2 regions of the Streptomyces parvus genome follow, and region 2 is predicted to be linked to the other one. Evidence: predicted binding sites of a transcription regulator. Region 2 holds the regulator's gene; the other holds the start of a gene.
What was found. Region 2 encodes HspR, which represses chaperone genes until heat shock. Its sites were predicted from a motif close to TTGAGNNNNNNNNNCTCAA; they were not measured.

Region 1: the regulator HspR is predicted to act here: its motif matches at 14,085-14,103, upstream of lon (endopeptidase La).

The regions. Positions count from the first base shown of each region.
Region 1 covers NZ_CP135079.1:4,812,711-4,828,620, reverse strand. Annotated here, with positions in the region: gene RNL97_RS22930 (outer membrane protein assembly factor BamB family protein) at 1-1,451, shown strand, start outside; gene RNL97_RS22925 (C40 family peptidase) at 1,620-2,891, shown strand; gene RNL97_RS22920 (styrene monooxygenase/indole monooxygenase family protein) at 2,955-4,190, opposite strand; gene RNL97_RS22915 (GTP-binding protein) at 4,229-4,903, opposite strand; gene RNL97_RS22910 (DUF742 domain-containing protein) at 4,884-5,300, opposite strand; gene RNL97_RS22905 (roadblock/LC7 domain-containing protein) at 5,297-5,776, opposite strand; gene RNL97_RS22900 (sensor histidine kinase) at 5,773-8,877, opposite strand; gene RNL97_RS22895 (protein phosphatase 2C domain-containing protein) at 9,242-10,036, shown strand; gene RNL97_RS22890 (MarR family winged helix-turn-helix transcriptional regulator) at 10,055-10,537, opposite strand; gene RNL97_RS22885 (polysaccharide deacetylase family protein) at 10,780-11,532, shown strand; gene lon (endopeptidase La) at 11,648-14,062, opposite strand; gene RNL97_RS22875 (spermidine synthase family protein) at 14,331-15,050, shown strand; gene RNL97_RS22870 (response regulator transcription factor) at 15,285-15,910, shown strand, end outside.
Region 2 covers NZ_CP135079.1:3,679,540-3,695,449, reverse strand. Annotated here, with positions in the region: gene RNL97_RS17590 (ABC transporter ATP-binding protein) at 1-1,584, shown strand, start outside; gene RNL97_RS17585 (hypothetical protein) at 1,713-2,246, shown strand; gene RNL97_RS17580 (helix-turn-helix domain-containing protein) at 2,352-2,657, opposite strand; gene RNL97_RS17575 (helix-turn-helix domain-containing protein) at 2,824-3,816, shown strand; gene RNL97_RS17570 (hypothetical protein) at 3,917-4,159, opposite strand; gene RNL97_RS17565 (hypothetical protein) at 4,168-4,467, opposite strand; gene RNL97_RS17560 (heat shock protein transcriptional repressor HspR) at 4,721-5,164, opposite strand; gene dnaJ (molecular chaperone DnaJ) at 5,166-6,353, opposite strand; gene grpE (nucleotide exchange factor GrpE) at 6,450-7,103, opposite strand; gene dnaK (molecular chaperone DnaK) at 7,100-8,953, opposite strand; gene RNL97_RS17540 (sugar transferase) at 9,268-10,029, shown strand; gene RNL97_RS17535 ((Fe-S)-binding protein) at 10,134-12,401, shown strand; gene RNL97_RS17530 (FG-GAP repeat domain-containing protein) at 12,650-13,789, shown strand; gene RNL97_RS17525 (Yip1 family protein) at 13,908-14,864, shown strand; gene RNL97_RS17520 (phosphoribosyltransferase) at 14,955-15,455, opposite strand; gene dcd (dCTP deaminase) at 15,462-15,910, opposite strand, start outside.

The DNA.
Region 1 (15,910 bases), 1.1 Mb from region 2:
GCCCCACGCACGGCGGGCCCGCCCCGTACCCCGCCGCCGCGCTCCCGGCCGGGCCCGCGGGTCCGGGCGGTCCCGGCCAGGGGCCGATGGTGTCGTTGCCGCTGCCGCCCGCCCCGGCCCCGGCGCCCGACCCCGCCGCGAGCCGCCGGACCCTGCTGACCATCGCGGCGGCGGCCGTCGGCGGGCTGATCGTGGGCGGCGGTTCGGTCGCCGCGCTCGGGTCCGGTGACACCGCCCGGGCGACGGACGACAAGCCCGCGCCCAAGCCCCGCCGTACGCTCCCCGGCCAGGCCCCCGAACCGCGCTGGATCTACACGCACCCGGCCTCCGAGTCATCCCCGCTCACCACCGCGCTCTGGCAGGACAAGCTGCTCGTGGTGACCAGCGAGAGCCAGGCCAGCGCCGTGGATCTGCGCACCGGCAAGCGGCTGTGGCAGCGCGCGGACGGGGCGAAGGGGCAGGCCGCGCTGGCGGCGGGCGCCGATCTGGTCTTCGTGGCGAGCCCGAGCGAGTTCCTGTGGCTGTCGCCGAAGAACGGCAAGGTCGTGCACCGCGTGCGCTTCACCGAGGCCTTCGACGACCTGCCCGGGCTCACCGTCGGGCGGCTGGCCGGGAGTTCCGGGCCGGTCATCTGGTTCACCGGGTCGCACACGGTCACCGTGAAGGCCCCGAAGCCGAAGAAGGGCAAGAAGAAGGGCAGGGACAAGGAAGTCGTCGAGGCCTACTTCTTCGCGTACGACATCGTGCGGCGCAAGGAGCTGTGGCGCACCCCCGTGCCCGCGGGCCGCGCCCCCGGCACCCCCGCCTACCGGGTGGTCGCGGAGCGCTCCGCCGACGTCCTCGTCCGGCAGGACGCGGCCAGTCTGACGGCGGCCGAGGTCAAGAAGGCCAAGGGGAAGGGGTCGGTCCGCTCGTTCGACCAGAAGACCGGCAAGCTGCTGTGGACCAGGCAGTACGGCGCGGCCTCCCTGGAGGCCGCCACCGCCGGCGACGAGGACGGAACGCTGTACGCGGCGGTCGGCCAGGACCTCCAGGCCTTCGAGGCGGACACGACGAAGCCGCTGTGGCGCGTCGAGGGCAGTGACGGTTCGTGGTTCGGCACCCCGCTGATCGCCGGACCGCTGATCCACACCACCGAACGCAGCCGGCTGGTCGGCGCGGTGGAGCGGGAGAGCGGCCGGCTCGTGTGGCGCCGCTCCACCGAGGTCCCGGGCACCGGGCCCGCCCCCTCGCTCACGCTGAGCAGCAGCGAGAAGACCCTGATCGCCGCCGACGCCATCCAGGTCACGGCGTTCTCGGCGGCCGACGGCGAGCGGCTGTGGAAGTTCCAGGACATCGGGTCGGCCGATCCGAAGGGGGAGACGGTCCGCGCCTCGTACCGGACGCTCGCCTTCGGCAGGACCGTCGTCGTCCAGCGGGACCGGTCCTTCTACGCCTTCCCGGTGGCCTGAGGCCGGCCGGCACCCTCGCGTCATCACCGCCCGCCGTCCGGGGGATGCCCCGGGCGGCGCGCCGCGCGGTGCTTGCATCACCCGCCACCGAGTGACCGGATTCATAGGATTCGTTCACTTGTGGACGGGTCCGTTGCCGGGCCGCGTCCTCGTCACGGAGGTGATGTCGTGTCAGGCAGGCTCTTGCGCACGGTCTGCACGGCCGTGCTGACCACGGCGCTCACGGTCTCGTCGGCCACCGTCGCTTCGGCCGAGCCCGGCCCCGTACCGTCCGAGGAGACCGGCGCGACGGACACCACGGACGCGAACGCGGAAACGCCGGACGCCGACACGGACACGGACACGACGGACCCGGACGCGGCGGAGGTCGACGCCGGGACCGCCCTCGCCGCCCCCGAGGCCCCCAGAAGCGTCGTCGCCCTGCTCCGCGAGCTTCAGACCCGCTACCAGGCGGCGGAGGAGGCCGGCGAGGCCTACACCGCCACCGCCGAGAAGCTGAAGCAGCGCACCGCCCAGCTGAAGAAGGTGAACGCGGACCTGGCGAAGGCGCGGGCCGCGCTGGAGGTGAGCCGCGGGGACGCCGGGCGGCTGGCCCGGGAGCAGTACCGGGGGCGTACGGAGTTCTCCGCGTACCTCCGGCTGCTGCTGGCGCACGATCCCCAGCGGGCCCTGGACCAGAGCCATGTCGTGGGGCGGCTGGCGGCGAACCGCGCGGCGACGGTGGACCGGCTCACCGACTCCGCCCGGCGCGCCGACCAGTTGGCCGCCGCCTCCCGCAAGGCGCTGGACCAGCAGAAGAAGCTCGCCGCGCGGCAGAAGAAGCAGCGCGACGCCGTGAACGGCAGGCTCAGGGAGGTCGAAGGGCTGCTGGCCACGCTCTCCGAGGAACAGATCGCCCAGCTCGCCGGTCTCGAACAGCAGGGTGTGGACAAGGCCCAGCGCGAGCTGGTGGCCTCCGGGGCGCTCAGCTCCGCCCGGCCGCCCACCCGGCAGGGCGGCGACGCGGTCGCGTACGCGGTCCGGCAGATCGGCAAGCCGTACGTGTGGGGCGCCGAGGGCCCCGACTCCTTCGACTGCTCCGGCCTCACGTCCCGGGCCTGGTCGACGGCGGGGCGTACGATCCCGCGCACCTCGCAGGAGCAGTGGAAGCGGCTCCCGCGGGTGCCGGTGTCCGCGCTGCGCCCCGGAGACCTGGTGGTCTACTTCCCGAAGGCGACCCATGTGGCGCTGTACATCGGCGACGGCCTGGTGGTGCAGGCGCCCCGCCCCGGCGCGAAGGTCAAGGTGTCACCGCTGGCGTCGAACCCGCTGCTGGGGGCCGTACGCCCCGACCCCGGCGGCACCCCGCTGTCCGCGTACACCCGCCCGGAGCTGCCCGAGGGCGCGCGCGACGGTTCGGACACGGGGTACGGCACGGACGCGGCGCCCGACACGCCTTAGGGACGGACCTCGGCGGCCGGACCGGCGGTGCGGGTCCGGCCGCCGAAGCGGTGACCGGGGCGCTCAGGCCCCGGTGACCGAGGCCAGGTAGGCGTTCGTCTTCTCGGGCTCGTAGAAGAAGTTCTCGAAGTCCGCCGGGTTGTTGAACCCGTTGGCGAAGCGGTCCGCGACCGGCTGGAGCTGGCCGGCGGCGCCGATCAGGTTCAGCACGTGCTCCGGCGGGACGCCGAGCATCGCGTTGGTCCACTTGGTGACGTGCTGCGCGGTCTCCCAGTAGCGGTCGAATGTGGACTGCATCCACGCCGCGTCGAACTCCCTCTCGCCGTGCTCGATGATCGAGTCCAGGTAGGAGTTGGCGCACTTGGACGCCGAGTTGGAGCCCTGGCCGGTGATCGGGTCGTTGGCCACGACGACGTCCGCGACGCCGAGGACCAGGCCGCCGCCGGGCAGCCGCCCGATCGGCTTGCGGACCGTGGGGGCGTAGCGGCCGGCGAGGGTGCCGTTGGCGTCGGTCAGCTCGACCTTGGTGGCGCGGGCGTACTCCCACGGCGTGAACTTCTCCATCAGCTCCAGCGTCTTCGCCAGGTGCTCGGAGGGGTCCTTGATGCCCTGGAAGGCGTCGAGCGGTCCGCCCGGGATGCCCTCCCAGAAGAGGATGTCGGCGCGGCCGGAGGTGGTGAGCGTCGGCATGACGAACAGCTCGCCGACGCCCGGCACCAGGTTGCAGCGGACCGCGTCGAACTCGGGGTGCTCCGGGCGCGGGCCCATGCCGTGGACGTAGGCCACGGCCAGCGCGCGCTGCGGGGCGTCGAACGGGGAACGGGCCGCGTCCCGGCCGAACATGGAGACCAGCTCGCCCTTGCCGGCCGAGACCATCACCAGGTCGTAGGTCCGGGAGAAGTAGTCCAGGTCGGAGACGGCCGCCCCGTGGATGACGAGCTGCCCGCCGCGCTGGGCGAAGATCTCCATCCAGCCGGCCATCTTCACGCGCTGGTCGACGGACTGGGCGTACCCGTCCAGCTTGCCGACCCAGTCGATGGCGCGGGAGGAGTCGGGAGCGGCGACGGAGACGCCGAGGCCCTCGATCTTCGGGGCCTGGGACTCCCAGAAGTTCAGCTGGTAGTCCCGCTCGTGCTGGAGCGCGGTGTGGAACATGCACTGCGTCGACATGACCCGGCCGGAGCGGATCTCGTCGGCGGTGCGGTTGGACATCAGGGTGACTTCGTAGCCTCTGGACTGCAGCCCCAGGGCCAGCTGGAGCCCGGACTGGCCGGCTCCGACTATGAGTATCTTCCGCATCGCGGCTCTCCGTGCTCCGTCGTTTCTGATTCGAGGCGTCAGGCGGGGGTGACGTCGAGAGCATGGCCCACGAGGGCCAGCAGCGACTCGACGACGGTGATCCTGTTACGCGCGTCCATGATCACTATCGGCACCTGCGGCGGTACGGTCAGGGCCTCCCTGACGTCCTCCGCCTCGTAACCGGGGGTCCCCTCGAAGTGGTTGACCGCCACGATGTAGGGCAGGCCGCAGCTCTCGAAGTAGTCGAGCGCCGGGAAGCAGTCCTCCAGACGCCGGGTGTCGGCGAGGACGACCGCGCCGATCGCCCCGCGCACGAGGTCGTCCCACATGAACCAGAAGCGCTGCTGGCCCGGGGTACCGAAGACGTACAGGACGAGGTCGTCCTCCAGCGTGAGCCGGCCGAAGTCCATCGCCACGGTGGTGGTGGTCTTGTCGGGCGTCGCGGAGAGGTCGTCGGTCTCCTCGCTGGCCTGGGTCATCAGCGCTTCGGTCTGGAGCGGTGTGATCTCGGAGACCGAGCCGACGAACGTCGTCTTGCCGACGCCGAACCCGCCCGCCACCACGATCTTGGTGGCGGTGGGGGCGCGGGTGTGGTCGAGCTGCCAGGCCTGGAGGGACTCCTCGGCCTGGTCCTGGGGCCCAGGCGCCCGGTCGTCCCGGGAGCCCGGCTGGCGCGGGGCGAAGAGCGGCGCCTCAGAGACGGCGGAGTCCATTGAGCACCCTTTCGAGCAGTGCGCGGTCGGGCTGGCCGGTGCCGTGACCGGTTCCGTACACGCGGATCTTTCCTTGGTCGGCCAGGTCGCTGAGCAGCACCCGGACGACCCCGAGCGGCATCTTCAACAGGGCCGAGATCTCAGCGACCGTACGCATGCGGCGGCAGATCTCGACGATGGCCTGGAGCTCCGGCATGACCCGCGAGGCGAGGTTGCCGTTGGTGAGTTCGCGGCGCTCCTCGGGTGCTTCGAGGGCGGCGACGAACGTCTCGACCAGCAGGACGTGACCGAACCGGGTGCGGCCGCCGGTGAGGGAGTACGGGCGGACCCGGGCGGGGCGCTTGTCGGCCCCGCGGACGGGGAGCCGGGGGGCGGGTTCCGCTGCGGCGGTGGTCACAGGGCGCTCTCCATCGATTTGCGCAGCTCGCTGCGGAGTTCGGGGGTGAGGACGTGCCCGGCCCGGCCGACGAAGAGGGCCATGTGGTACGCGACGACGCTCATGTCGCAGTCCGGGGTGGCGTGGACGCCGAGGAGGGAGCCGTCGCTGATCGACATGACGAAGACGCTGCCCTCGTCCATGGCGACCATCGTCTGTTTCACGCCGCCGCCGTCCATCAGCTTCGCGGCTCCGACGGTCAGCGAGCCGATGCCGGAGACGATCGTGGCCAGGTCGGCGCTGGATCCCTTGGGGCCGTCCGACGGTCCGGCGGCCTTCGCCTCGTGATGGCCGGGGTCGGAGGAGAGCAGCATCAGGCCGTCGGACGAGACGACGGTGACCGAGTGGACCCCTGGCACCTCCTCCACGAGATTGCTCAGCAACCAGTGAAGGTTCCGGGCCTCGGTACTCAGCCCGAATGTGCTGGGCGCAGTCAACTGCGTGCCTCCTCGACTGTGTCCCCCGTCTCTTCGTTCCGTGTGTCCTGTGCGGCGCCCGGGGCGTGCGCGGTGGTGCTCTCGTGCCCCGTACGCCCTGGGGGTACGCCTCCGGGCCCGGCGACGGCGATGCCACCGGTCTCGGCGATCTCGGCCTCGACGTCGCGCCGGCCTTCCTCGGCCGCCCGGTGGAAGCTGCCGAGCCGGCGGCGCAGCGCGTCCCGGTCGAGGCTGCCGGTGCGCCCGGGGGCGGGGGCCGAGTCGGGCCGGACGACCTTGGGGGTGCGCTTCGGCAGCCCCTTGTCGGTGACACGGCCGGCCTCGGGGCGGCGGGGGCCGGGGACGGTCTCGGCCGGGACCTCGGCAGCCTCGGCTCGGGGCTCGGGACGGAACGCGGGCCCGTCCGGGTCCTGGTCGCCGGGCCCGGTCTCGGCCGGGCGCTCGTGGCGGTCGGGGCCGATGGCGTAGGGGCCGGCGGTCGCGGGGGCGGGCGGGGCTGCCGGATCGGCCGGGTCCGCGGGCGGCCTCGGCAGCCGGACCTGCAGCGTGATCTCGGACTCCGGTTCGGCGTCGGTGTCCCCGTCGGCACCCGCGTCGGTCTCGGCTCCGCCCTCGGTTTCCGCGACCGGCTGCTGGGCGTCCTGTGCCGGTTCCTGCGGCGGTACGGCGGTGGCTTCCGGGCTCTCGTCGGCGTGCTCCGCCGGGGCGCTCCCCAATCCGGCGCTCGCGGAGGCGTCGGCGTTCTCGCGGATCGCCCGCTCGGCGGCGGCGATCATCGGGTCGGCGTCGGCGGGGCGGGGCTCGGCGGCCTTGTCGGCGGCCTGTTCGGGGGCGTTCTCCGCGTCGACGGCGGGGACTGCGGGGTCGGGCAGCGCGGCCGGCTGTGGGGAACGGCTGGGCAGGGCGTTGGAGTTGGCCTCCGCCACCGAGCCCGGGAGGTTGAGCGCGGGCGCGTCGCCGGGCAGTTGCACGGCGGGCGGTGTGGCGGCGGGCAGCGTCTTGGGCAGCAGGGCCTGCGGCAGGACGACGACGGCCGTCACTCCACTCCCCTTCTGCTCGCGCAGCTGGACCCGCACCCCGTGCCGGGCGGCCAGCAACGACGTCACCTGGAGACCGAGTCCGGCGCCGTCGGCATTCTGCTCACCGACCTCGAACGAGGCCGGGTCGGCCAGCCTGGCATTCAGCTCGTCCATCCGGACCGTCGACATGCCGATGCCCTCGTCCGACACGGAGAGCATCACCTCGCCGCTCTCCAGCAGCCAGCCGGACAGTTCGACGTGGGAGTCCGGCGGGGAGAAGGAGGTGGCGTTCTCCAGGAGTTCGGCCAGGAGGTGGCTGAGGTCGTCGGCGGCGAATCCGGCGATCTGGGCGTGCGGCGGCAGGGACTGGATGGTGACCCGCTCGTACCGCTCGATCTCGCTGACGGCGGCGCGCGCCACGTCGACCAGCGGGATCGGCCCGGCGTGGCCGTGGCCGTGCTCGGCGCCCGCGAGGACGAGCATGTTCTCGCTGTGGCGGCGCATGACCGTGGCCATGTGGTCGAGCTTGAAGAGGGTGGCCAGGCGCTCCGGGTCCTGCTCGCGCTCCTCCAGTCCCTCGATGACGCCGAGCTGCCGCTCGACGAGGCCGAGGGTGCGCAGCGAGAGGTTGACGAAGGTGTGGTGGACCGTGTTCCTGAGCTGTCCCAGCTGGGTGGTCAGCTCGGCGGTCCGCTCCTGGAGTTCGGTCCGCTGCCGGTCAAGGGACTCGCGGCTCTTGATCAGGCCGGAGCGTTCGGCGGTGAGGCTCTCGACGCGTCCGCCGAGATCCTGGTGGAGGGTGGCGAGCCGGCCGTGCAGGGCGTTCATCGACCGGACGACCTGGGCGAACTCGTCGTTGCGGCCGGTGTAGCGGACCGGTTCGGCGCTCGAAGGGTCCTCGGCGAGGCGCGCGGCGCCGATGCGCAGGACGGCGAGCGGCTGGGTGAGGGTGCGGGCGACGGCGGTGGAGACGCCGACGGCGAGCAGGAAGCAGCCGCCGAGCAGGGCGACGGCCAGTTCCAGGGCGGTGACGTCGTCGTCGCGCAGCCCCTCCAAATGCTGGACCTGGCCGGTGGTCAGGGCGGACTCGACGCTGCGCATCCGGTCGACGCGGGCGGAGAGCGCCGCATCCAGCTTCCGGGGGCTGACCTTGCGTTCGGCTTCCGACAGCTCGGGGCGGTCGGTGAGGCGGGTGAGGTACTTCTCGGCGTCGTTGACCTGGGAGCCGGTGACGGTGGCGGAGAGCTTGTCGCGGGCCTCCGGGTCCGCCGCCTGGTCGAAGTCGGCGAGCGCGGCCAGCTCCCGTACCCGGGCCTGCTGGGCGGCGGCGCTCAGCTCGTCGCGTTCCCGGTCGGCCCGGGTGGCGCCCTCGTCCTGGGTCTGCACGGGCAGCCCGGTGACGGGGTCGGTCTGCGGGGCCGTCGGCTCGGGGCTCGGCACGGCGAGCGCGGCGAGGAGGAGCCCTCGGGTCGCGGAGGCCTGTTCGGAGGCGCCGCCGAGGGTGAGCGGGGCCCGGGTGGCGTCGGCCGCGCGCGGCGGGGTCTTCTCCGCCAGTTCGGCGGCGATGCCGTGCAGCTTGGCGATGAGGTCGGAGTACGCCTGGTGCGCCTCCAGGGCCGAGCCCTTGCCGGTCAGCGCGGAGCGACGCAGGGAGGGAACCGTCGAGAGGTCGCGGCGCAGGGCCGCGGAGGCCGCGTCGTGGATCTCGTCGATCTGCTGGTCGACGCGGGTGGTGCGGGCGGCGCGGTTCTTCGCGCCGTCGCCGCCGTCGCCTCCCTCGGCCCGGCCGGCGGCGATGTACGCGGTGACGGCGTCACGCTCGTCGGCGAGGGAGTGCCCGAGGGTGACCGCCTGCTGGTTCAGCTCGGCGAGGGTGACCAGCCGCTGGGACTCGGTGAGATCGGCGGAGGCTCCGAGCACGGCGGGGGTGCCCGCCGCCACGACGATGACGCCGACGGCCGCGACCCCGGCGACCAGGCGACTGCGCACCCGCACGGTCCGCTTGTCCGCACCGGCTGCCGGAGGCGTCGCCCCGGAACCGTCGCGCGTCGTGCCCTTGCTCCGCGGCCGCTTCTTCTGCACCGGTGCTCGCAATCTTGACTCGTCCACCCTTGAAGCAGAGGTGACGCACGGTCACATGGAAGGGCGCCCCGCTCCTGGTACGGCTTCCGACCATTCCAGCGCTTGTGAGAGGGGGGCGCGCATCAACCGCTCCGCCACTCGAAGGAGTGAACATCACTCTGGAGTTGGCGAACAAGTCTCCCCCACCGGGCCCCTGACCATGCGTGGACCACGGGGTGGAACTTCCGCTCCGCCTTTGGCAGGATGCCCGCCCGCACGCTCCCCGGAGCCCCTCCTTCCATCCAGCGCGCCCGCGTTGACCTGCTGGTACGGGCCATTTTCGGCCGCGTGCGGGGATGGTGAAGGGCTCGTGCAGACTGACGGTATGCGTATCGAACTCGCCACCGCTCCCGGCAGTCCCGAACGCCCCAACGAGGACTGGGTCTCCGGGACCCTTCCCGCGTCCGGCCAGGGCGGTGTGCTGGTGCTGCTCGACGGTGTGACCCCGCCGCGGGGGGACGACGGTTGTGTGCACTCGGTCCCGTGGTTCACCGCGCGGCTGGGCGGTGCACTGGTGGAACTGTCCGGTTCCCGCCCCGATCTGACCCTGGCCGAGATCCTGGCCGGGGCCATCTCCCATACAGCCGAAGCCCATCGGGTCACCTGTGACCTTTCTCACGTACGTACGCCTCAGGCGACCGTGGCCCTGGCGCGTTGGGGCGAACGCGCGATCGAGTACCTGGTGCTGTCCGACTCGGTCCTGCTGCTGGAGTCCCCCGACGGTGCGGTCCGGGCGATCCTGGACGACCGGCTGACGCGGCTGCCGCCGGGCTCGCTGGCCTCGAACGAGATCGCCGACGCCACGGTGCGCAACAAGGAGGGCGGCTTCTTCACGGCGGCCGCCGATCCGGCGGTGGCCTCGCGCGCGGTGACGGGCAGCGTCCCGGCGGCCGACGTCCGGGCGCTGGCCGCGCTCACGGACGGCGCGGCCCGCTGGACGGAGGTGTTCGGCGAGGGCGACTGGGCGGACACGCTGGGGCTGCTGCGGAAGGCGGGGCCGCAGGAGCTGATCGACCGGGTGCGGGAGCTGGAGGAGGCCGACGCGGCGGCCGGGCGCGTACGGCTGCGGCGGGCCAAGACGCACGACGACGCGACCGCGCTCCTGGTGGAGCTGGCCTGACCGGCGGCCCGGAGCCGGTCAGCTCTCCGCTCGGGCGTTCAGCTGGTGCAGGAGCCGGGCCAGCTCGGCGACTTCGGCCCGGTCCCAGTCGGCCAGCTTGCGCACGTAGCGCCCGCGGCGGGCGTCCCGGACGCTGCGGAACCGGGCCAGGCCGTCGTCGGTGAGGTGGACGAGCCAGGCGCGCCCGTCGGCGGGATCGGGTTCGCGGGCCACCAGCCCGAGGTTCTCCAGGGAGTGGAGCTGGCGGCTCATGGTGGCCTTGCCGACGCCGAAGTAGGCGGCCAGTTCGGTGGCCCGCTGCCGGCCCGCCGCCTCCAGGCGGACGAGCAGACCGTAGGCGGCGGGCTCCAGTTCGGGGTGGACCTCCCGGGCCATCTCGCCCGAGCTGGCGCGCGCCCGGCGCAGGAACACGGCCAGCTCACGCTCCAGCGCCAGGAATTCATGGTCCACGCCGCCCGCGTCGGGCACGCCCGGCTCCGGCCCGCTGTCGTCTCCGCGCACGTCAGTACCCCTCGTACGGTTCCCTGCCGATGAAAGCCGCTGCCGGGACCGATCATCGCCGCAGCTCGGCCAGTATTTCGCAGGCGTGCGCCGACCGCGCCGAGCCGGCCCCGGTCCGGAGCCTGCCGCCACCCCGCACCTCGCTATGCACTCGATGTATACACGCTGTGTATAGTCATCGCCGTACCGCACGCCTGTGCGGGATTTCCCGCACAGAGGAGTGATGTGTCGTGCATGGAAAGATGCCGTTGCCCGCGATGGGGTTGACCGCGGCGCTGGTGACGGTGCTCACACTGACGTTGAGCGGCTGCTCGATGGAGACGACCGCGCCCGGTTCGGCACGCGGGGAGGCGGCGTCCGACGCCAAGGGCGAGTTCGGGCCGGTCGACTGCCGCAAGGCCAAGTGCATCGCCCTGACCTTCGACGCGGGACCGGGCGAGGACACGCCGAGGCTGCTGGACATCCTCAAGGAGAAGAAGGTGCACGCCACCTTCTTCCTGCTCGGCAAGCACCACGTCGTCAAGCACCCCGACGTGGTGCGGCGCATCGAGGACGAGGGCCACGAGGTGGCCAACCACACCTGGACGCACAAGGTGCTGACCGACCGGAAGCCGGACGAGATACGGGCCGAGCTGGAGAAGACCCAGGTGGCCATCGAGAGGATCACCGGCAAGAAGCCCCGGCTGATGCGTCCGCCGCAGGGCCGCACCGACGACACGGTCTCGGACATCAGCAAGGAGCTCGGGCTCTCCCAGGTGCTGTGGAGCGCCACGGCCAAGGACTACTCGACGAACGACTCCGCGCTGATCAAGAAGCGGATCCTCGACCAGGCGGGCAAGGACGGCGTCATCCTGCTGCACGACATCTACAAGGGCACCGTCCCCGCCGTGCCCGGGATCATCGACGCGCTCCAGAAGGACGGCTACACCTTCGTGACCGTCCCCGAGCTGATGGCCCCCGCCGAGCCGCAGCCGGGCACGATCTACCGCCCCTGAGCCGCGTCCCGGACGACGTCCCGGAGGCCACGCCCTGCGCCACGCCCCGGACACGCGGACGGCCCGCCCCCGCGCAGCGGGAAGCGGGCGTCCGAGCCGGGCCGGCGTACGGCGGTCAGGCCGCGGCCGGGATCCTCTCCCCGGTCCTGGCCGGGGCGAGGGCGATCTCCAGCACCTGGCGGACGTCGGTGACCGGGTGGACGTCCAGCTTCTCCAGCACCTCGGCCGGGACGTCGTCCAGGTCGGCCTCGTTGCGCTGGGGGATCACCACGGTCGTGATGCCCGCCCGGTGCGCGGCCAGCAGCTTCTGCTTGACGCCGCCGATCGGCAGGACCCGTCCGGTCAGCGACACCTCACCGGTCATCGCGACATCCGTACGGACGAGGCGTCCGGAGAGCAGCGAGGCCAGCGCGGTCGTCAGCGTGATGCCGGCGCTCGGGCCGTCCTTGGGGACCGCGCCCGCCGGGAAGTGGACGTGCACGCCCCGGTCCTTGAGGTCGGCGACCGGCAGCTCCAGCTCCGCGCCGTGCGACCGCAGGAAGCTCAGCGCGATCTGCGCGGACTCCTTCATGACGTCCCCGAGCTGACCGGTCAGGGTCAGTCCGGACGCCCCGGTCTCCGGGTCGGCGAGCGACGCCTCGACGAAGAGCACGTCACCGCCGGCCCCGGTCACCGCGAGCCCGGTGGCCACGCCCGGCACCGCGGTGCGGCGCTCGGCCGGGTCCTGTGCGGACTCGGGCACGTGGTGCGGACGCCCGATCAGGCCGCGCAGATCCGCGTCGGTCACCGTGAACGGCAGCTCGCGGTCGCCCAGTTCGTGCTGGGCCGCGACCTTGCGGAGCAGCCGGGCCACCGCCCGCTCCAGATTCCGTACGCCCGCCTCACGGGTGTACTCGCCGGCCAGCTTGCGCAGCGCCGACTCCTCCAGGGCGACCTCGTCCTTCTCCAGACCGGCCCGCTCCAGCTGGCGCGGGAGCAGGTGGTCCCGGGCGATGACGACCTTCTCGTCCTCGGTGTAGCCGTCGAGGCGGACCAGCTCCATACGGTCGAGCAGGGCCTCCGGGATGGCTTCGAGGACGTTGGCGGTGGCCAGGAAGACGACGTCGCTGAGGTCGAGCTCGACCTCCAGGTAGTGGTCGCGGAAGGTGTGGTTCTGCGCCGGGTCGAGGACTTCGAGCAGAGCGGCGGCCGGGTCGCCCCGGAAGTCGGAGCCGACCTTGTCGATCTCGTCGAGCAGGACGACCGGGTTCATCGAACCGGCCTCCTTGATGGCCCGCACGATCCGGCCGGGGAGCGCGCCGACGTACGTACGCCGGTGGCCCCGGATCTCCGCCTCGTCCCGGACACCGCCGAGTGCGACACGGACGAACTTGCGGCCCATGGCGTGCGCGACGGACTCGCCGAGCGAGGTCTTGCCGACGCCGGGCGGGCCGACGAGGGCGAGGACCGCTCCGCCGCGACGCCCGCCGACGACGCCGAGGCCCCGGTCGGCCCGGCGCTTGCGCACCGCCAGGTACTCGGTGATGCGTTCCTTCACATCGGCCAGGCCTGCGTGCTCGGCGTCCAGGACCTCCTGGGCGCCGCGGATGTCGTAGGCGTCCTCGGTCCGCTCGGTCCACGGCAGTTCGAGGACGGTGTCCAGCCAGGTGCGGATCCAGGAGCCCTCGGGGGACTGGTCGCTGGAGCGCTCCAGCTTCTCGACCTCCTTGAGCGCGGCCTGGCGGACGTGCTCGGGCAGGTCGGCGGCCTCGACGCGGGCCCGGTAGTCGTCGGACTCGTCCTCCGGGTCGCCGTTGAGCTCGGCGAGCTCCTTGCGTACGGCGTCGAGCTGGCGGCGCAGCAGGAACTCCCGCTGCTGCTTGTCGACGCCGTCCTGGACGTCCTTGGCGATGGACTCGGCCACGTCCTGCTCGGCAAGGTGCTCGCTCAGCCACTGGATGGCGAGCTTCAGCCGGGCGATCGGGTCCACGGTCTCCAGGAGCTGGACCTTCTGGGCGGTCGAGAGGAACGGTGAGTATCCGGAGTTGTCGGCGAGCGCGGAGACGTCCTCGATCTGCTGGATCCGGTCCACGACCTGCCAGGCGCCGCGCTTCTTCAGCCAGCTGGTGGCGAGCGCCTTGTACTCCTTGACCAGCTCGGCGGCGGATCCGGGCAGCGGGTCGGGGGCGGCGGTCTCCAGCACGGTCCCCTCCACCCAGAGCGCCCGGCCGGGACCGCTGGTCCCGGCTCCGATGCGGACCCGGTCACGGGCCCGGATGAGGGCGCCCGGATCGCCGTCCGACAGGCGTCCGACCTGCTCGACGGTGCCGAGGACACCGGTCCCCGTGTACGTGCCGTCGATCCGCGGGACCAGCAGCACCTGGGGCTTTCCGCCGCCGGGACGGGCTGCGGCCTGCGCGGCCTCGACGGCGGCGCGCACCTCGGTGTCGGACAGGTCCAGCGGCACCACCATGCCGGGCAGGACGACCTCGTCGTCGAGCGGCAGCACGGGCAGGTCGATCGGTGTGAACGCCTGGGACTCGTTAGTCATGATCTCCCCTTCGGCAGGCAAGTTGAGCTATGTGGACTCAATGCTTGTGAGCCGCCGAATGTTCCCCGGTCGATGTTCGCTCTGAGCGATCAACACCCCCCGCCACACCCCGCGCCCCTTCCCGCCCAGGCGCCCTCCCCGTACGGGAGCGCTCGACGGCGGGCAGTTGTTCCCCTCTCCGGAGCGGGAAAGGCGCTGGCCTCCACCCGCGCGACGGGACAGGATGGGCGGCATCGACCGCCACGACCGGATACCGGAGAGCCGCCCCATGTCCGCGACGACCGCCCCCGAACCGATGGAATCGCCGCCTGTGCGCTCCACCGACACCCCCGTCGTCCTCGACCGCCGGGAGGGGCCCTTCGGCGAGGTCGTCCTGCGCGAGCGCGGGGAGCACTTCGAGATCATCGCCAACGGCTGCTTCCTGATGGACACCTCCGACGGACGCTCCGAGCGGCTGCTGATCGACGTCGCGCTGGCCTCACTGCCCGCCGGGAGGACGGCGCCCTCCGTGCTGATCGGCGGCCTGGGTGTCGGGTTCTCCCTGGTGCGGGCCGCCGAGGAGGAGCGCTGGGGGCGGATCGTGGTCGTGGAGCGGGAGCAGGCGATCGTGGACTGGCACCGCGAGGGGCCGCTGGACCGGATCTCCGGAGCGGCGCTGGCCGACCCCAGGACCGGGATCCTGCACACGGACCTGGTCGACCACCTCCGCACCACCACGGAGCGTTACGACGCGCTCTGCCTGGACATCGACAACGGGCCCGACTGGACGGTCACGGAGGGCAACGAAAGCCTCTACTCCCCGGCCGGTCTGGCGCACTGCCACGACCGTCTGAACCCGGGCGGCGTGCTCGCCGTCTGGTCCGCGCAGCCGTCGCCCGCCTTCGAGCAGGCATTGCGGAATGCCGGGTTCAGCGGGGTTCGGACGGAAGAAGTGGCCGTTGCCCGAGGTGTGCCCGACGTGGTCCATCTCGCACTCCGGACCGGCTGAACCCCCCTCCCGGTATGCGCGGCCCGGCGGCGGCACGGGTCAACCGGCACAAGGCAGACGATCCGGCCGCCCGCCCGGCCCGAACTCGCGGCCCCGGGACAACACCCTGCGTAGCCGGGAGGCCTCCGCTGCCTTTACGCTGCTGACCGGCACACGGGATCACCCACGAAAACACGAGCGAAGACCGTGCCTTGCGGGGGAATGGCTCCCGCGAGAACGGGCAGGGGCGGGGCGATGGAACAGACACACACCACCCACAACGGCGTCGCGGCCACCCCGGGGGCTCAGCGCCGGGTGCTGGTGGTCGAGGACGACGCCACGATCGTCGACGCCATTTCCGCCCGGCTGCGGGCGGAGGGCTTCCTGGTGCAGACCGCGCTGGACGGCCCCGCGGCCGTGGACGCGGCCGAGGCCTGGCAGCCCGACCTGATGGTGCTCGACATCATGCTTCCGGGCTTCGACGGCCTGGAGGTCTGCCGCCGGGTGCAGGCATCGCGCCCGGTCCCGGTGCTGATGCTCACCGCGCGCGACGACGAGACCGACATGCTGGTCGGGCTCGGGGTGGGCGCCGACGACTACATGACCAAGCCGTTCTCCATGCGCGAGCTGGCCGCCCGGGTGCACGTGCTGCTGCGCCGGGTGGAGCGGGCGGCGCTGGCCGCCGTGACCCCGCGCAGCGGGATACTGCGCCTGGGTGAGCTGGAGATCGACCACGCGCAGCGCCGGGTCCGGGTGCGCGCCGAGGACGTCCACCTCACGCCGACCGAGTTCGACCTGCTGGTCTGCCTCGCCAACACCCCCCGCGCCGTGCTCTCCCGGGAGCAGCTGCTGGCCGAGGTGTGGGACTGGGCGGACGCCTC
Region 2 (15,910 bases):
GAGGACATCCTGCTGCTGACCGGCCTGTTGCTCGCCTCCATCGGGCTCACCTGGCTGCAGTCCTGGCTCAGCGAGCGGACCGCCGAACGCGTCGTGCTCCAGGTCCGCCGCGGTCTGATCGCGCGGCTCATCCGGCTGCGTACGGCCGAGCTGGACCGCACCGAGCCGGGCGGGCTGACCACGCGCGTCACCTCCGACAGCACGCTGGTGCAGCACGCGGCGACGGGCGGTCTCATCCAGCTCGTCGACGGGTCGATCCATCTGCTGGCCACGATCGTGCTGATGGGCATCGTCAGCCTGCCGCTGCTCGGCATCACCTCCGCCGTGCTGGTGGTCGTCGGCATCGCGATGGGCGTCGTCATGCCCCGGATCAAGCGGGTCACCACGGAGGCGCAGACCTCCGTCGGCGAGATCGGCGCGGCGCTCGACCGCTCGCTCGGCGCGGCCCGCACCGTCAAGGCCAACGGCGGTGAGGCGAAGGAGACGGAGCGGGCCACCGAGGCCGCCGAACGCGCCTACCGGGCGGGGCTCAAGGGCGCCCGCTACCACGCGCTGATCGCGGTGCTGGCCGGGCTGATCGTCCAGGCCTCGTTCCTCGCCGTCATCGGCTTCGGCGGTGCGCTGGTGGCCATGGGCACCCTCGAACTGGCCGCGCTGATCGGCTTCCTGCTCTACCTGTTCAACCTGGGCGGTCCGGTCCTGTCCCTGGTCGGCGGCACCACCGCCCTGCAACAGGGGCTCGGCGCGCTGGCCCGGATCGAGGAGGTGCGGTCCATGGCGGCGGAGGACGACGTGGACGGTACGCCGCGGGCGCCCTCCGGCCCGCCGCCCCGCGTCACGGTCGACGGGCTGACCTTCGGCTACGAGGGGCGCACGGCCGTCCTGGACGGCACGAGCTTCGTCGCACCGGCGGGCAAGGTCACCGCGATCGTCGGCCCGTCAGGCTCCGGCAAGACCACGGTGTTCTCGCTGATCCAGCGGTTCTACGACACCGAGGGCGGCCGCATCCTGCTGGACGACACCGACATCCGCTCCCTGGGCCGGGCCGAACTGCGCCGCCGGATCGCCTATGTCGAGCAGGACTCCCCCATGCTGGCGGGCACGCTGAGGGAGAACCTTCTCTACTCCGCGCCGGACGCCGGCGACGAGGCCGTCGCCGACGTGCTGCGCCGCACCCTGCTCGACGGCTTCGTCGCCTCCCTCCCGGACGGCCTCGACACGGCTGTCGGCGCCCGGGGCCTGGCCCTCTCCGGCGGCGAACGTCAACGCCTCGCCATCGCACGGGCGTTGCTGCGCCGCCCGCAGGTCCTGCTCCTCGACGAGGTCACCGCGCATCTCGACGGGCTCAGCGAAACCGCCCTGCGCCGGACGGTGGAGGAGGCCGCGCGGGACTGCACGGTGCTCCTCATCGCGCACCGGCTCTCGACGGTCACCACGGCGGACCGGCTGGTGCTGTTCGAGAACGGCCGGGTCAGCGACCACGGGCGGCACGAGGAGCTGCTGGAGCGCAGCACCCTCTACCAGGACCTCACCGCGACGCAGTTGACCGCCGGCCCGGCGGTCGCGACCGCCGGGGCCCACTGACCGGCACCGGAGCACGGCACGCTCCTGGGACAATTCCCGTACGCAGGTGCGCTGCGCACCCGTGACTCCGTACGGCAGTGATGCTCCGCGAACACCCCCCAGCACGACCGAAGGGTTCAAGGATCCAGATGACCGACACCACCTCCCTCCCGCTGCCCGCCTCCACCGAGGACGACCACTACGGGGAGATCTCCGTCGAACTCCTCGGCGACAACCGGGAGAAGCTCGTCGTCAGCGGCGGGCGGATCCCGACCGTCACCATCGTCCGCGCCCCCGAGGCGGAGGTCGACGACCACATCGTCATCGGCACCCGCGACCCCCGGTACCTGACGATCACGGTGGCCGGCGAGGACGCGACGATCAAGCCGGGCAAGGGCAAGCTCCGGCGGCAGACCTACCGGGTCGACGTCCACCACGGGGGCATCCACTACCGGCTCGTCCCGAACTCGATCCCGTTCAGCAAGCTGACCCGCGACGGCAAGCACCTCGGGGACTTCTCCTCGGACGGCGACCGCCGGGTGATAGCCGAGTGGCAGGAGGAGGCCGGAACCCCCGAGCCCCTCGACGCGGCCATCGGCTACGCGCTGGCGGCGGCGTTCGGGACGGGCGGTCAGCCGATGTGGATGATGCTGGTGGACGCGGTCAGTGCCGCCCTGCCGTAGGCGGGTGTGCCGGAACAGCCGGAAGTCCCCTGCCGGAAGCGAGACTTCCGGCAGGGGACTTCGACGTGTCAGGGCGCAGGACGCAGAACGCGATCCGGCGTCAGGTCACGGACGCAGCCCCCTGATGTCCTCGGCGTGCAGATACGACACGATCGCCGCCTCGAACCGGGACTTCAGGTTCAGCTTGCGCACGATGCTCGACGTGTGCGCCCGGACGGTCCGTTCCGTGATGCCCAGTCTCCGGGCCAGCCAGCGGTTCTGTTCCCCGCTCGCCAGCAGCACGAGCACTTCCAGCTCACGTTCGGTGAGCGTGGCGAAGTCCATCGCCCGCCGGGCGCCGACTGCGGTCCCCGCCCGTCCGCCGGCCCTCATCTGTTCGTCGGCCATCATCGTCACAGCAGTCTCCTCCATTGATCGTCACCGTCCCCCGTCCCGCGCCCGTCACCCGGACGACCGGGACTACCTGCTGCTTTACCTATCGATTACCCTCTCCCTCATCGGTTCGACGGCTGCGCGGCATTTGACCCATGCCGCAGTGCGCCGTCGGTAGTCGTGCGGCACGCGGGGGGCGGCAGCGGTGAATGGCGGAAGCCTGTCCATACTCGGTCTGGACATCACGGAGGAACGCGCCTACCGGCACTTCCTCCGCAATCCGGGCACCGGCACCGAGGACATCGGGGTGCTCCTCCACAGCCCCCGTGAGGAGGTGGAGAAGGCCCTCGCCCGCCTCGACGAGCTGGGCCTGCTGCGGACCGACGAACACGGCGGCGTCTCGGCGGCGGCCCCGGAGACCGCGGTCGAGCGGCTCACGGAGATACGGCTGCGCGAGCTGCACGAACAGCTCCACCAGGTCACCAGGTCCCGGCACCTGATCGCCGAGCTGACCGCCGAACAGCAGACCCGTCCCCTCGCCACCCAGGGCGTCGAACGGCTGGAGGTGCTCCCGCAGATCCGCGACCGGATCGACGACCTGGCCTTCTTCGCCCGTCAGGAGATCCTCTCCGTCGAGCCGTACACCGCCCTCACCGCCGAGAACATCGCGCACGCACGCCCCCTGGACACCCGGTGTCTGCGCCGGGGCGTGCAGATCCGCAGCGTGGTGCTGCGGGAAGCGCTCGACCACCCGCCGACCGTCGCCTACCTCCGCGAACTCACTGCTCAGGGGGCGTCGATCAGGGCCGCGGACAAGCTGTCCGAGCGGATCCTCGTGTACGACCGCCGTACGGCCCTGGTGCCCGTCGACCCCTCGGACACCTCGCGCGGCGCGCTGGTCACCCAGCAGGCCGGCCTGGTCTCCAACATCCTGGCCCTGTTCGAGAAGATCTGGGCCGAGTCCACGGACCTGTCCACCCTGATCGACACCCACTCCTCGCCCTCCGACGTGCTGTCCGAGATGGAGCAGCGCGTCATGGAGGAGATGTGCCGGGTCGCCAAGGACGAGACGGGCGCACGGAACCTGGACATCTCGGTGCGGACGTACCGCCGCCATGTCGCCGACGTCCTCCGCATCCTGGGCGCGACCAGCCGCCCGCACGCGGCCCTGCTGGCCCGCGAGCGAGGCTGGATCTGAGCCCGGGAGCGGGGCCGGATCTGAGCCCCGGCGGGCGGGGCCGTCCGGATCCCGCTCCCCGGGGGCCCCGGACACGCCCCCGGAAGCGGCGGCGGAGGGCCTAACCGGCCCCTTCCAGGACCCACCCCTCCAGCGTCCGGTCCCGCAGCGCCTCCGCGCACCGTTGCCGTACGCCGGTCACCTCCTCCGCGTCCCGCCCGGAACCGCGCACCAGGACGGTGATCCGGTCCTCCTCGATGCGCTGGCCGCACTCCCACTCCGCGGGCAGCATCCCGATGAGCCGGAGCACCGCGATTCCGGCGGGCGCGGCGTCGCCGGAGACCCGCGCCACCGTGATCTCCACCGGGTCTTCTACTGCCAGCCGTTGACGCACTTCACCTTGCCCATGAACGGCGCGAGCGGCTTCGGCAGCGGCGCCCCGCAGAGAAGCCGGTTCACCGCCTCCTTCACCTCCGACGCGATCTCCTCGCCCCGGCCCCCGATCCCGGCCCCCGGCCCCGCCCCGGCCGTCAGCGGTGCGGCCGCCTCCGCCACGGTGCCGGCCCCCGGGCCGGCGGACGCGTGGGCCGGTGCGACGGCCGCTCCGAGAACCAGTCCCAGGAGCAGTCCCCCCGTACCGACCGTCTTTCCGGTGAACGCGTAGACGCCCATGTCTTCCTCCCCGTACGTCACGTGTCTCGTCGGCTCGTTCCCGCCGACATGCACCACCTTGTCAGCGGAGCGATCCGCTCCGGACGGGGATCGCTGTCAACTTGCTGCACGATTCCGGCCACTTGGTGCCAGCCATCCGCCACCACGAGACGGCACAGACACACCCGGACAGACGGAGACGGCCGGGGGCGGAAGAACACGTGGTGTTCTTCCGCCCCCGGCCGTCTTTCCGTACGGAAGGCCCGTCCTGGAGCTAGGGCTTCGGCTTCGGCCGCCACACCACCAGCGCGCCCGTCTGCTGCACGTCCTGGTACGGCACGAGGTCGCGGCGGTACGAGGCGTGGACCTGGGCCTCGCGCTGCTGCATGGCGACCGCCGCGCCGTCCACCGCCGCCGAGAGCTCGGCGACGCGCTGCTGGAGCGCGGTCACCTGGTTCTCCAGCTCGATGATCCGCTTGATGCCCGCGAGGTTGATGCCCTCGTCCTGCGACAGCTGCTGCACGGTGCGCAGCAGCTCGATGTCGCGGGCCGAGTAGCGCCGGCCGCGCCCGGCCGTACGGTCCGGGGAGACCAGGCCGAGACGGTCGTACTGGCGCAGCGTCTGCGGGTGGAGCCCCGAGAGCTGGGCCGCGATCGAGATCACGTACACCGGTGTCTCATCGGTCAGCTGGTACGGATTGCGTCGACGGCCGTCCATCTCAAGCTCCCTTCGCGGCCTGGAACAGTTCCGCCCGCGGGTCCTCGTCCGCGGTCGCCTTCCGGTAGGCCTCCAGGGCGTCCCTGGCCTCCTGGCCCAGGTCCCTGGGGACCGCGACCTCCACGGTGACCAGCAGGTCGCCGCGGGTGCCGTCCTTGCGCACCGCGCCCTTGCCCCGGGCGCGCATCGTACGCCCGTTGGGGGTGCCGGCGGGAAGCTTCAGCGTGACCGGGGGTCCGCCGAGCGTGGGGACCTTGATCTCGCCGCCGAGCGTCGCCTCCGGATACGTGACGGGCACGGTGACCGTGAGGTTGTCGCCCTTGCGGCCGAAGACCGGGTGGGCGTCGACGTGGACGACGACGTACAGATCGCCTGCCGGTCCGCCGCGCTCGCCCGCACCGCCCTTGCCGCGCAGCCGGATCCGCTGGCCGTCGGAGACGCCCGCCGGGATCCGCACCTGCATGGTGCGCGCCGACTTCGCCCGGCCGCTGCCCTTGCAGACGTCACAGGGGTCCTGGGCGATGAGGCCCCGGCCCTTGCAGTCCACACAGGGGTCGGTGAGCGAGAAGCCGCCGCCGCTGCCGCGCGAGACCTGGCCGGTGCCGACACAGGTCGGGCAGACCCGGGGGGTGCCGTTCTTGTCACCGGTGCCGGAACACGCCTTGCAGGGCGCCTGGCTGGACATCCGCAGCGGGACCGTGGCCCCGTCGACCGCCTCGGTGAAGCTGAGCGTCACCTCGGACTCGATGTCCTGGCCGCGCTTGGGCTGGACCCGGGTGCCCGTGCCGCCGCGGTTGAACAGCCCGCCGAAGACGTCGCCGAGACCGCCGCCGCCGAAGCCGCCGCCCGCGCCGCCCTGTCCGCCGCCCGGGGCGCCCCCGCCGAAGAGGTCGCCCAGGTCGAAGTTGAAGTTGCCGCCCGCACCACCGGGGCCGGCCCGGAAGCCGCCGTTGCCGAAGAGGGCTCGCGCCTCGTCGTACTCCTTGCGCTTCTTGGGGTCACCGAGGACGTCGTTCGCCTCGGAGATCTCCTTGAAGCGCTCCTCCGCCTTGGCGTCGTTCTTGTTGGCGTCCGGGTGGAACTCGCGGGCGAGCTTCCGGTACGCCTTCTTGACCTCGGCGTCGGTGGCGTCCTTGGGGACGCCGAGGACCTTGTAGTAGTCCTTCTCGACGAAGTCCTTCGTGCTCATCGACGTCCCTCCTTCCGGACGATCGGCCGAGCGGCCGGCCCGTGGGCCGGCCGCCGGGCCGGTCGGTGTGCACCGCGGTGATCAGACGTGTCGCCGTCAGACCTCCTCGGTGCCACCGCTCTCCTCGTCGTCTGCCTTCTTCTCTTCCTTCGCCGCGGCGGGCGTGGCGCCCGGCTGCGGCTCGGCGACGGCCACCCGCGCGGGGCGGATGGTGCGCTCGCCGATGCGATACCCCGGCTGAAGGATCGCCACGCAGGTCGTCTCGGTGACGTCCGGCGCGTAGCTGTGCATCAGGGCCTCGTGGATCGTCGGGTCGAAGGGCTCGCCCTCCTTGCCGAACTGCTGGAGGCCCAGCTTCGCGACGACGGTCTCCATCGATTCGGCCACCGACTTGAAGCCGCCGACCAGCTCGCCGTGTTCCCGCGCGCGGCCGACGTCGTCGAGGACGGGCAGGAGCTCGGACAGGAGGTTCGCCACAGCGATCTCCTTGACCGTGACCCGGTCCCGCTCGACGCGGCGGCGGTAGTTCTGGTACTCGGCCTGGAGCCGCTGGAGGTCTGCGGTGCGCTCGTCCAGCGCCGTACGGACCTGGTCCAGCTGCGCCGTCAGACCGACGGTCGCATCGGTGTCCCCGGCCGGGGCCGCCGCCTCCTCCTCGGAGGGAGCGGCAGCCTTCGGCTCGGCGTCATCAGGGGTGGCGCCGGAGGGGACGTCGGGCTTCTCCTCGAAGCCCGGAGTCTCCTCGGTCACGCCGCACCGCCCTTGGTGTCCTTCTCGTCGTCCACGATCTCGGCGTCGACGACGTCGTCATCGGCCTTGGCCTGGCCGTCGCCCGGGGCCTCGGCACCCGGAGCCGCACCCTCGGCCTGGGCGTTGGCGTACATCGCCTGGCCCAGCTTCTGGGAGACGGCGGCGACCTTCTCGGTGGCCGTACGGATCTCGGCGGTGTCCTCGCCCTTGAGCTTCTCCTTCAACTCCTCGACCGCGGTCTCCACCTCCGTCTTGACGTCGCCGGGGACCTTGTCCTCGTTGTCCTTGAGGAACTTCTCCGTCTGGTAGACGAGCTGCTCGCCCTGGTTGCGCGACTCGGCGGCCTCGCGGCGGGCGTGGTCCTCCTCCGCGTACTTCTCGGCCTCTTCGCGCATCCGGTTGACCTCGTCCTTCGGCAGCGAGGAGCCGCCGGTGACGGTCATCTTCTGCTCCTTGCCGGTGCCGAGGTCCTTGGCGGCGACGTGCATGATGCCGTTGGCGTCGATGTCGAAGGCGACCTCGATCTGCGGGACACCGCGCGGGGCCGGCGGCAGACCGGTCAGCTCGAACATCCCGAGCTTCTTGTTGTACGCCGCGATCTCGCGCTCGCCCTGGTAGACCTGGATCTGGACGGACGGCTGGTTGTCCTCGGCCGTCGTGAAGATCTCGGAGCGCTTGGTCGGGATCGTGGTGTTGCGCTCGATGAGCTTGGTCATGATCCCTCCCTTGGTCTCGATACCGAGGGACAGCGGGGTGACGTCGAGGAGCAGGACGTCCTTGACCTCGCCCTTGAGGACACCGGCCTGGAGCGAGGCGCCGATGGCGACGACCTCGTCCGGGTTCACACCCTTGTTGGCCTCCTGGCCGCCGGTCAGCTCCTTGACGAGCTCGGCGACGGCGGGCATACGGGTGGAGCCACCGACGAGAACGACGTGGTCGATCTCGGAGAGCTGGATGCCCGCGTCCTTGATGACGTTGTGGAACGGGGTCTTGCAGCGGTCCAGGAGGTCCGCGGTCAGCTGCTGGAACTGCGAGCGCGTGAGCTTCTCGTCCAGGTGCAGCGGGCCCTCGGCGGACGCCGTGATGTACGGCAGGTTGATCGTGGTCTCGGTCGAGGACGAGAGCTCGATCTTGGCCTTCTCCGCAGCCTCGCGCAGACGCTGGAGAGCCATCTTGTCCTTGGACAGGTCCACGCCGTGCCCGTTGGCGAACTGCTTCACCAGGTAGTCGACGACGCGCTGGTCCCAGTCGTCACCACCGAGGTGGTTGTCACCGTTGGTGGCCTTCACCTCGACGACGCCGTCGCCGATCTCCAGGAGGGACACGTCGAAGGTGCCGCCACCGAGGTCGAAGACGAGGATCGTCTGGTCGTCCTTGTCGAGGCCGTACGCCAGGGCGGCGGCGGTCGGCTCGTTGACGATGCGCAGGACGTTCAGGCCCGCGATCTCGCCGGCCTCCTTCGTCGCCTGACGCTCGGAGTCGTTGAAGTACGCCGGGACGGTGATGACCGCGTCGGTGACCTTCTCGCCCAGGTAGGACTCGGCGTCGCGCTTCAGCTTCTGCAGGATGAAGGCGCTCATCTGCTGCGGGTTGAAGCTCTTGCCGTCCAGGTCGATCTTCCAGTCAGTGCCCATGTGGCGCTTGACGGAGCGGATGGTCCTGTCGACGTTGGTGACCGCCTGGCGCTTGGCGACCTCGCCGACGAGCACCTCGCCGTTCTTGGCGAAGGCGACGACGGACGGCGTGGTCCTGGCGCCTTCGGCGTTGGTGATGACGGTGGGCTCGCCGCCTTCGAGAACGCTGACGACGGAGTTAGTCGTGCCCAGGTCGATGCCGACCGCACGTGCCATTTCAATTCCTCCAACGGATTACTTGAGTGGATCTGACTCAAGAATGCATGACGCCCGCCCGTGAGTCAACAGACCTGAGCCGAGCAGGCTCAACTTAAATGCTTACGTGGAACTTATCTGCGCCGATCCGCCCGCCACACCACCGCACCGGCGCACGCCACGCCCCTCGCGCACCCCCCGACCCACCGTCCCACCATGGGATCGTTCTGTCACAAATTGCCGCGAGACGGCCACAACCGTCCCCGACCGGCAGGTTTCAGCGTGGATCGTCACCCATCAGAACCCCATCGAACCTCGAACCCCGGGCGGGCGCGATGCAGGACGCGAGGAAGCGGCACGTACGGCAGACGCGACCGGAGAACCGGCGGACGGGAAGCCGGACAGGAGGCACAGGGCAGCCGCGCCCACACGCGTACGCGGCCGAGTCCGGCACGGAGAGGGGCCACTTCCCCTCCCGCCCCGCCGCACGCCTCGCGGGCCTCACCGACCGGGTGCGCCGGCTCGCGGACCGCGCCCTCCCCCGCACGACGGCCGAACGCACCCTGGACCTGGTGCTGGGCACCGCACTGCTGGCCCTGACCTGCCCCGCCGTCGCCGTGGCCGCGCTCGTCCTGACCGCGCGGCGCACCCCGGGCGGCGCCTGGGACCACCGGCCCCGGACGGGCCTGGGCGGCCGGGTCTTCGAGCTGCGCACCCTGCGGACCCGGAGACTCCGTCTGGACCTGTTCTCGCGGCTGCCGCACGTCGTGCGCGGCGACCTCGCCCTGGTCGGCCCCGCCCCGCTGGCCCCCGGCGACCCCCGGTCCACCGGGTCCGGCGCCCGGCGGTGGCGGCAGGAACTGCGGCCGGGACTGACCGGTCTGGCGCAGGTGCGCGCCCGCTCGGGCATGCCGTGGGACGACCCCGCCCTGCTGGACCAGCACTACGCAGAGCACCATGGAGTGGTGCTCGACCTGGCGATCCTCGCCGAAGCCGCCCGCAACCCCTTGCGGGACCGGCTCCGGAAGGCCCGCCGAACCAAGGCACACCTGAGCGACGCAGATCACCGCCCGCCCGCCTGCGGGAGGGTGGACTAAGTGGATAGTGTCAGCACAGACTAAATAAGTTACTGCTTAGTAGTAGCGGGCAGTATCACGCAACCAACCGGATCCCGCTCTCGCAGGCCCGAGGAGCCCCACTCATGCAACTCGCCGCGATCATCGTGTCGCTGGTGCTGACGGTCGTCGGCGTTGCGCTCATCTGCCGAGCCGTCGCACAGATCTACCGCTTCGTCCGCCTGGGCCAGCCCGTACCAGCAGGCAGCCGCACCGACCACCCCAAGGCCCGCACGATCACGCTGGTCAAGGAGTTCCTCGGCCACACCCGGATGAACCGGTGGGGCATCGTCGGCTTCGCCCACTGGTTCGTCGCGATCGGCTTCCTGACGCTGCCGCCCACACTGCTCCAGGCGTACGGCCAGCTCTTCCAGGCCGACTGGGTGCTGCCGATCATCGGCACGTTCCTGCCGTTCGAGATGTACATCGAGTTCATCGGCCTGATGACGGTCGTGGGCATCGTGGCGCTGATGGTGATCCGGCTGCTGAACCTGCCCTCCCGGGCCGGCCGCAAGTCCCGGTTCGCGGGTTCGAAGGCCTGGCAGGCGTACTTCGTCGAGTACGTCATCCTGACGATCGGCCTCGCGATCCTGGTGCTCCGCGGCCTTGAGGGCGCGATCCACCACGTCGAGAGCTACGACGCCGCGTACTTCGTGTCGTACCCGCTGGTGCTCGCCTTCAAGGGGCTGAGCATCAGCACGCTCCAGACGCTCATCTACTTCACCGCGATGATCAAGATCGGCACCTCGCTGATCTGGATGATCACGGTCTCGCTCAACACCAACATGGGTGTCGCCTGGCACCGCTTCCTCGGCTTCCCGAACATCTGGTTCAAGCGGAACGCCGACGGAGAGGTCGCGCTCGGCGCGCTCCAGCCGATGACGACGGCCGGCAAGGAGATCGACTGGGACGACCCGGCCGAGGACGCGGTCTTCGGTGTCTCCCAGGTCGAGCAGTTCTCCTGGAAGGGCATCCTCGACTTCTCCACCTGCACCGAGTGCGGCCGCTGCCAGTCGCAGTGCCCCGCCTGGAACACCGGCAAGCCGCTCTCGCCGAAGCTCCTGATCATGTCGCTGCGCGACCACGCGCACGCCAAGGCCCCCTACCTGCTGGCAGGCGGCGGCAAGACCATGGAGGGCGAGGAGAAGGCCTCCGAGGAGCAGCTCAAGGACGTTCCCGCGGCCGCCCTCGCCGAGGCCGAGCGCCCGCTGATCGGCACCGCCGAGGAGAACGGCGTCATCGACCCGGACGTCCTGTGGTCCTGCACCACCTGCGGCGCCTGTGTCGAGCAGTGCCCGGTCGACATCGAGCACATCGACCACATCGTCGACATGCGCCGCTACCAGGTGATGATCGAGTCCGCGTTCCCGTCCGAGGCGGGCACGATGCTCAAGAACCTGGAGAAGAAGGGCAACCCCTGGGGGCTCGCCAAGAAGGCGCGCGTCGAGTGGACCAAGGAGGTCGACTTCGAGGTCCCGATCGTCGGCAAGGACGTCGAGGACCTCACCGAGGTCGACTACCTGTACTGGGTCGGCTGCGCGGGCGCCCTGGAGGACCGGGCCAAGAAGACCACCAAGGCCTTCGCGGAACTGCTGCACATGGCGGGCGTCAAGTTCGCGATCATGGGCGGCGACGAGAAGTGCACCGGTGACTCCGCCCGCCGCCTGGGCAACGAGCCGCTGTTCCAGCAGCTCGGCCAGGAGAACGTGGCCATGCTGAACATGGCGTACGGCGAGGACGAGGACGACCCGGAGACGAAGAAGCCCAAGTCGTCGAAGAAGATCGTCGCGACCTGCCCGCACTGCTTCAACACGATCGCGAACGAGTACCCGCAGCTCGGCGGCGAGTACGAGGTCATCCACCACACCCAACTGCTCCAGCACCTCATCGACGAGGGCAAGCTGATCCCGGTGACCCCGGTCGAGGGCCTGATCACGTACCACGACCCGTGCTACCTGGGCCGGCACAACAAGATCTACACCCCGCCGCGCGAGATCATCGCGAAGGTCCCGGGACTGCGGAACGAGGAGATGCACCGCCACAAGGAGCGCGGCTTCTGCTGCGGCGCCGGCGGCGCCCGGATGTGGATGGAGGAGCGGATCGGCAAGCGCATCAACACCGAGCGCGTCGACGAGGCCCTCGCCCTCAACCCGGACATCGTCTCCACCGCCTGCCCGTTCTGCCTCGTCATGCTGACCGACTCGGTCAACGGCAAGAAGAACGACGGCCAGGCCAAGGAGTCCATCCAGGTCGTGGACGTCTCGCAGCTCCTCCTGGAGTCCGTGAAGACGCCCATGGACCCGACCGGTGAGCCGGAGCAGGTGGACGCACCGGAGCCGGAACCGGCACAGTGACGTAACGCATCGGCGCGACGAAGCGGCCGGACCTGCCTCGGGGGCAGGACCGGCCGCTTCGTCGTGCCCGGGCCCGGGCGGCCGGGGGCCGACGTGACGACCGCCGCAGAGGAACTGTGAACTCGGACATGTACGCGACGACGTATCTGGAGCATCATGTGCCCCGGAGAAGCCCGCCAGGGCGTCCGGGACACCTCCCCGGCGCCGACCGGGGGGCCACAGCTCGACGAACACCGAACGAGGCCCCCGTGCGCCCACACACCCGCACCGAGCACCCGCAGGCAGCGGTCACCAGCAGGGTGGCGGCCTCCCTCGCCGTCGGCTGTACGGCCCTGCTGCTGGCGCTCACGGCCTGTTCGGGCCCGTCCTCCGCGTCCGACGGCAAGAACGGCGACACCCCGCCCCCGGCACAGGCACGGACCCGGGCGGAGACGGTGAGCGCCCCCGTCCCCCGCGGCACCGGCAGCCGCGTCCCGTACGACTTCAACGGCGACGGACACCGTGACCTGGTCGTCGACGACCTGGTGAAGGCGCCCGAGGACAGCCACGGCGACGACGCGGGCATCGGCGTCGTGTACGGCTCCGACGACCGCGACCGCCCCCTCGACCCCTCCACCCGGCAACTGCTGAGCGCCCGGGTGAACGCGGCGAAGTCCGGCGACACCCTGCCCGCCGCCTTCGACGCCGAGTCGGCCTGCGACCTGGACCGGGACGGCTTCACCGACCTGATCGTCTCCACCGACCCCCCGTACAACGGCATCGGCGCCCCGCCCGTACCGCTCCAGATCCTCTTCGGCTCCCCGCAGGGGCTGACGGGCAAGGCGGTCACCGTACGCATCCCGCAGCAGGCCCGGTTCGGCAACGAGTGGCCCGAGCAGCCGGTCTGCGGCGACTTCGACGGCGACGGGAAGGCCGACCTCGCGGTCACCGCCAGCGCCGGCCAGGTCACCTTCCTGCACGGCCCCTTCACCCGCACCGGGGCCCCGCGCAGCGCGGAACTGCTGCCCGACGGCGGCCCGTATCTCTACGCCCCCGAGCCCCGGTCCGACACCGACGGCGACGGTTACGACGACCTCGTCGCGGCGGCCCGCCCGCACGCCCCGGGACGGGCGGGCAAGGGCACCCTCCTCCTCGGCTCCGCGAAGGGCCCGGCGCGCCCGGGCGGCGCGTACGCGTTCGCGGCCAAGGACCTCCCCACCGCACCGCTGAACGCGACGGGCGCCACCCGCACCGCCCTCCTGAACCACGGCGACTACGACGGCGACAAGAAGCCGGACACGGTGGTGCGGACGTACCGGGGCGAGCGGCAGGACCTGATCGCGCTCTACCCGGCGGGTACCACGGACCAGCCCCTCGTCACCTTCTCCACGGCGCTGTTCCTCCCCTGAACTCCCCCTCCGGGGGCCCGGGGCGCGGCCCCTAGGGGATGTCACAGCTCGGCCGCAATGGCGCCCCGGTTCCCCCGGCCCCCACCCCCCGCCCCCGGGGACCAGGTACGTTCGACGGGTGGCTGGATTCAGGATCGGACGCGGCCGGGACAACCGCACCCCGCAACAACCGCAGCAGCAGCGGCAGCAGCCGTACGGAGGGCAGGCACCACAGCCGCCGTACGGTGCTCAGCCGTGGCCGACGCAAGGAGGCCCCGGCAACGGCGCGGCGCCACCGCCGTACGGAGCCCCGCAGGGCGCCCCGTACAACGCGGGCGGCTACCAGGGCCAGGGCGGACACGGACACGGCGGCCAGGGCGGCGGACCCGGGGGCCACGGCGAACCGGAGTACTTCGGCGACCCGTACACGGACCCCGCGCCCCACGACCCGTACGCCAACAATCCGGGCCACACGCAGGCGTTCCGCGTCGACGAGGACCCGTACGGCGACGGCAACACCTACCGCGCCGGTGCCGCCCCCGCCCAGCCGGCGGGCCCGCGGCTGCGCTGGAAGGAACTGCTGAGCGGCATCGTGATGCGCCCGGGACCGACGTTCTGGCAGATGCGGGACTACCCGGTCTGGGGCCCGGCGCTGGTCATCACGTTCCTCTACGGCCTGCTCGCGCTCTTCGGCTTCGACCAGGCGCGCGAAGAAGCGATCAACGCGACGATCTCGACGGCCATCCCGTACGTCCTGTTCACCGGCGTCGGCTTCGTCATCGGCGGCCTGGTCCTCGGCGCGGTGACCCACACCCTGGCCCGCCAGCTCGGCGGCACGGGCTCGTGGCAGCCGACGGTGGGCCTGTCGATGCTGATCATGTCGATGACGGACGCCCCGCGCCTGCTCTTCGCCCTCTTCCTGGGCGGCGAGAACTCCCTGGTCCAGATCGTGGGCTGGCTGACCTGGCTGGCGGCGGGCGCGCTGTTCACGTCGATGGTGAGCAAGTCGCACGACCTGCCGTGGCCGAAGGCGCTGGGAGCGTCGGCGATCCAGCTGATCGCACTGCTGTCGATCATCAAGCTGGGCACGATCTGAGCGAGTGATGCAGAAGGCCCCGGAACGCTTCCGCGTTCCGGGGCCTTCTGCATCACGGGTCCCACGAGTCCTGACGGACGGGCGACGGGACTACGCGTCCAGGACCTGCCCGTCCCGCCGGACGACGGGCTTCTCGACCGACCAGGGGAAGTTGATCCACTGATCGGTCTTCTTCCACACGTACTCGCACTTCACGAGGGAGTGGGACTTCTCGTAGATGACGGCGCTGCGGACCTCGGCGACATGGTCGACGCAGAAGTCGTGGACGAGCTTGAGCGTCTTACCGGTATCAGCGACATCGTCGGCGATCAGGACCTTCTTGTCGGAGAAGTCGATCGCGTTGGGGACGGGCGCCAGCATGACGGGCATTTCCAGGGTGGTCCCGACCCCGGTGTAGAACTCCACGTTCACGAGGTGGATGTTCTTGCAGTCGAGGGCGTAGGCGAGCCCGCCGGCGACGAACACCCCGCCCCGCGCGATACTCAGCACGACATCGGGCTCGTACCCGTCATCGGCGACGGCCTGCGCGAGCTCACGCACGGCGCGCCCGAAGCCCTCGTAGGTAAGGTTTTCCCGCACGTCACTAGCCATGGTCGATCACACCTGGGTCCGATGGAAGTTCTGGAAGGACCGCGAAGCCGTCGGCCCCCGCTGCCCCTGGTACCGCGAACCGTACCGCTCGGACCCGTACGGGAACTCGGCGGACGAGCTCAGCTTGAACAGGCACAGCTGCCCGATCTTCATCCCCGGCCACAGCTTTATCGGCAGCGTGGCGAGGTTCGACAGCTCCAGGGTCACGTGCCCGGAGAACCCGGGGTCGATGAACCCGGCCGTCGAGTGCGTCACCAGCCCGAGCCGCCCGAGCGAACTCTTGCCCTCCAGCCGCGAGGCCAGATCATCCGGGAGCGAGATCACCTCGTACGTGGAAGCCAGCACGAACTCGCCGGGGTGCAGGATGAACGCCTCATCGCCCTCGGGCTCGACGGTCCGCGTCAGATCGGGCTGTTCCACCGCCGGATCGATGTGCGGGTACCGGTGGTTCTCGA